DNA from 2 places in the Psychrobacter sp. DD43 genome. Region 2 is predicted to be linked to the other one. Evidence: predicted binding sites of a transcription regulator. Region 2 holds the regulator's gene; the other holds the start of a gene.
What was found. The regulator PhoB, encoded in region 2, activates phosphate uptake and scavenging genes when phosphate is short. The targets are predictions, from matches to a motif close to TGTCATNAANCTGTCATAA.
Positions count from the first base shown of each region.

Region 1: a site for PhoB is predicted at 1,119-1,137, ahead of JMX89_RS01855 (DNA translocase FtsK). Genes of this name have one in related genera too.

Region 1 is NZ_CAJHBE010000002.1:166,601-169,023, forward strand. It holds gene trxB (thioredoxin-disulfide reductase) at 1-612, opposite strand, end outside; gene JMX89_RS01855 (DNA translocase FtsK) at 1,202-2,423, shown strand, end outside.
Region 2 is NZ_CAJHBE010000018.1:17,367-19,789, reverse strand. It holds gene asd (archaetidylserine decarboxylase) at 1-91, opposite strand, end outside; gene dtd (D-aminoacyl-tRNA deacylase) at 278-733, shown strand; gene phoB (phosphate regulon transcriptional regulator PhoB) at 881-1,585, shown strand; gene phoR (phosphate regulon sensor histidine kinase PhoR) at 1,691-2,423, shown strand, end outside.

The sequences.
Region 1 (2,423 bases), on a different contig from region 2:
GACATTGCCATTTTTGGCTTTTTCAAACAGCTTATCTTGTAGGATTTTCTCAGAGCGTAAGCTATCACGGCGATGTACCAACGTAACTTCGGCTGCTATATTTGATAAATATAGCGCTTCTTCAACGGCTGTATTACCACCACCAATCACTGCCACTTTTTGGTCTTTATAAAAGAAGCCATCACAAGTTGCACAAGCAGAAACACCAAGACCGCGGAATTTGGTTTCTGACTCTAGACCTAAATACTGTGCTGATGCGCCCGTTGAGATAATAAGAGCATCACAGGTGTAGTTGCCGTTGTTGCCGGTCAGCTCAAAAGGGCGCACGTTTAAATTCACAGCATTGACATGGTCATAAACCAATTCTGTACCGAAGCGTTCGGCATGGGCTTTCATACGCTCCATCAGCGCAGGACCCGTCAAATCATGCGCATCACCCGGCCAGTTATCAACTTCGGTGGTCGTCGTGAGCTGTCCGCCGACTTCCATACCGGTGACCATAACAGGCTTTAGGTTGGCGCGAGCTGCATACACAGCGGCAGAATAGCCAGCAGGACCTGAACCTAAAATAATCAGTTTTTCGTGGCGTGGCGTGGTGTTATCAGTTGCCATAAGATTTCCTTGTTAGAGCAATAAAAGTGAAAAGGTTTAACGTTAAAATATTAAGGACATATTATAAGTATTATAAAAGATAAGTGTTAAAAATGAGGACGAAAATGGTTTTTATCGTTGCTATGTGATAATAACATAAGGGCTGAGTGCAAAAAGTGCAAGTTTGCTAAAACAAATATGGGTATCATTAGAACTCAAGTATCTCGCTTTTGAAATATAAATGGTAAAAGCGGGTTTATATTCAAACATTTCGCTGTAAAAGACAGACACGCTGTTTTAATAGCCGCATTTTTCGCAAAATCACTACTGGTTTGATTTTCTTAGGCGCTTTATTGATAACACAGTCGCAATGGCTGCTATGTATTTGTTATTATAAGAAGTTGTATGCCGATCACAAAATAAAAACAGTAAGGTAGTTAATATTTTACGGCAGTATTTTTAGATAAAGTTTTTGTATGATTACGCCACATCAGTAGTAACTTATTGCAGCAGTTTCTATCAGGAATTTATGTCAGCATGATTAGGCTTAATCATGGTTTGACGACCATCGAGTATTCATGACGAGTATTAACAACAAGGCAGACGTTACGTGATATCAGCACCAATTATTGATTATTTAAAAAAGGGCATATTTACCCTACTGGGATTACTCCTCGCGGTTTATTTGTTCGTTATTTTGATGACTTATACCGGTAATGATCCTAGCTGGTCGCACATCAGTAGTGATATGACGGCTATTAATAATATGGGCGGCGAGATGGGTGCATGGCTATCAGATCTGCTGTATAGCTTTTTTGGTTTTGGTGCGTGGTGGTTGCTGGCGTTTTTGGTTTATGAGTCCATTCTAATTTGGTGGGACAATAAACCAACGTTTTGGCTACTGCGTTTGGTTGCTTATGTGTTTTTGATATTGAGCAGCAGTGCCTTATTTGCTCAGATGATCGCATTGGTGCAGCAGGTAGCAGATCCGATATCTTCAGGACTCAAAGGCGTTGCTGGTGGTATTATTGGTCTTGAGCTACAAGCAAGGCTAGCACAGCTGTTATCACAGTGGGGGAGTGTGACGTTTTTGGCACTATTTGTCATTATCACTGCGACATTTGCCTTTAATATTCATTGGTTGAGTATTTATGAAAAAATCAAAACCTTGTCTTGGTTTGGCTCAGGTGTCAAAAATCTTGATCATACGATTGATGACAAGCAGACAGAAAACAGCATGAATGCAGCAAAGGACTCTACTGATAATACGGCGATAAATGAGACTGTCACACCAGAATATGAACAACTGCCACTTGAGTTGCAAGCAGCTGAACAGGCTAACAATAAACAGCCAGATAGTAGAAGTGGTCGCTTCAATACTGCATTGACAGATTTTTTATCGTCTTCAGGATTGGGTGCCAGTGTAAAAGCGTCTATGGCAGCAGCGGCGCAAATGGCTAGTGAGACCGCCAGACGAGAAGAGCAACTGCAAACTGCAGCCGCCACGACAACTGGCAATAGTACTTCTAATTTAAATAAAACATCAGTGCCTGCTGCCAATGCTACGCCAACGCCTATCAGAAAGGTTGAGCCAAGTTTTGCATGGAACGATGCAAATACTGTCGATGATTTACTGGCAAATCAGATAGCAAATGAGCAAGATACGATCCCTTACGATGTCGTAAACGCTCCCTATTCGGATACGTCAGCAACTGCCTCTTTTGACAGCTCAAATACTGACATTCCTTCTGCAAGTCCTGTTCTTGATATCATTCAAGAGGATACTCAACAATCAGCTGGGCAACACGCAACGCATTTATTAGATGATTTTG
Region 2 (2,423 bases):
CCCAAGGGTGGCGACTGGCAGCTAAGCGCCCTGCGACTTTACTGATTTTTTGCTGCGGGACAAATTGCTGTAAGGTAGTAAATACATTCATAATAGATGACCAAAGTAGGGATTAGAAATAGTTATTAAAATAAAAAGTTGTATTAAAAAATCATAGATAGGCAGTTTTATAGCTAGATTTATTTATAAACATAATCATAAGTACCTGCACTGATAATTGTATTTTACCATGGTCCGCAGCAGACTGTATGACCATAATCGTTAAAGGAAGTAAGCAATGAGAGCTCTTATTCAGCGAGTCAAATATGCCAGCGTCAGCGTTGATGGGCAGGAGGTTGGTGCTATTGAGCAAGGTGTGCTGGCATATATCGGCTTGGGCCACGATGATAACCTACAAAGCGCCCAGCGGATGATTGATAAAATCTTGACTTATCGACTCTTTGAAAATGATGACGATCCAGCCAAATACGGTAAACTCGATAAAAATATCCAGCAAGTCGGTGGTGGGCTATTATTGGTCTCACAATTTACTCTGATGGCAAAGACGGATAAAGGTCGCCGCCCTGACTTTGGTAGCGCAATGGCTCCTGATATGGCACAAGCTTTATTTGCACAATTGGTTGATTACGCAAAGACGCAGTATTTAACGGTTGCAACGGGTCAGTTTGGCGCTGATATGCAAGTGTTGAGTGTCAATGATGGACCATTAAACTTTTTATTAGAAGTGCATTAAGTCATTAGCATGGCTACTAAGTATTATAAATTTAAGAGTAAATGTCATTAAGCTGTCATAATTAAGCCCTTTAATAAAGAAACGCTTATTTGCGTTTGTTACTGCTTTTATAAACGCTATTTTGTCCTCTAACATTAAGAATACATTATGTCTAAAGAGCAAATTTTGATTGTTGAAGATGAAGACGCCATTCGGGAAATGGTCGTCATGACCCTAGAGATGGCAGGCTTTGATAGTTTGCAGGCAGCGGATGTGTCAGAGGCGCACCAACAAGTGGTCGATCATCGTCCAGCGCTGATTTTATTGGACTGGATGTTACCCGGTGATAAAAGTGGTATCGATTTTTGCCGTATGCTAAAAAGCGATACCCTGCTCGCCGAGATACCGGTTATTATGTTGACCGCCAAAAGTGAAGAAGACAGTAAAGTGCATGGTCTTGATGCAGGCGCTGATGATTATATGACCAAGCCGTTCTCGACCCGTGAGCTTATCTCAAGAATCAAAGCGGTATTGCGACGTAGTAACGCGCTAAGCGGCGACAAACCTATTAATATAGGCAGGCTAACTTTAGATGCCAAAAGCCAACGCTTTATGGTGGGTGATGACATTATCGATATGGGTCCGACAGAATATCGCTTATTGGCGTTTTTTATGAGCCATCCTGAGCGCGCTTATACCCGTGCTCAGCTGCTCGATCAAGTATGGGGCGGTAACGTCTACATCGAAGATAGAACCATTGATGTTCACGTAAAGCGTTTGCGCACATTACTACGTCCACATGATTGTGATACATTGATACAAACGGTACGCGGTACAGGTTATCGATTTTCTAGCCGTATCGAAAAAGGGTAATCGCTAGTAATATGAATATTGTATAGTGTCACCTTTTAATAGTGTCGCCTTTTATCGGGAGCGGCCAATAGTAGAAAAATTATAAAAAATAATGGATAAATAAAAATGCCTATCCAAGATAATGAGCAAGGTGCCACAAATCAACTTAAAAAAATCAGAAGTGCTTTACGAGCATTACGTGATGCTGTGATTTTGCTCAATGACGATGATGGACTTGAATGGTGGAACCAAGCGGCGCAGGATTTATTATTGTTGCAATCCTCAGATAAAGGCAGGCGTATTTTTGAATTCATTAAAGTGCCTGAATTTATTAAGTATTATCAGGAAGCAACAATGATTAATATCGATGCCGATGCCGATGCCGACGAGAGTGTGCATATCGTCTCTTGGCAAGACCCAAATCGTTATTTAAAGTGTGAGCTGACGCCATTTGGCGATGAAAAACTACTGATCATTTATGATGTGACCCGCTTGCAGCATTTAGAAGCGATGCGCCGCGACTTTGTGGCCAATGTCTCGCATGAGCTACGTACACCATTGACGGTCTTGATGGGATATCTGGAGAATTTTTCTGATCAGCCAGATATGCCTGCGAATTGGCGTCGCGGTTTTGAGCTGATGACTCAGCAAACGGCACGCATGAATAGGGTGGTCAATGACTTATTACTACTGTCTCGTATCGAAATCGAAGAAACCCATGCGTTTAATGAAATCGATATGACCAAGCTGCTCACTCATGTCTATGATGATGCACAGGCGTATAATCAAGAATATAAGCATACGATTCACTTGCATATTGATACCTATGACGGGCTATATGGCTCAGAGATGTACCTAA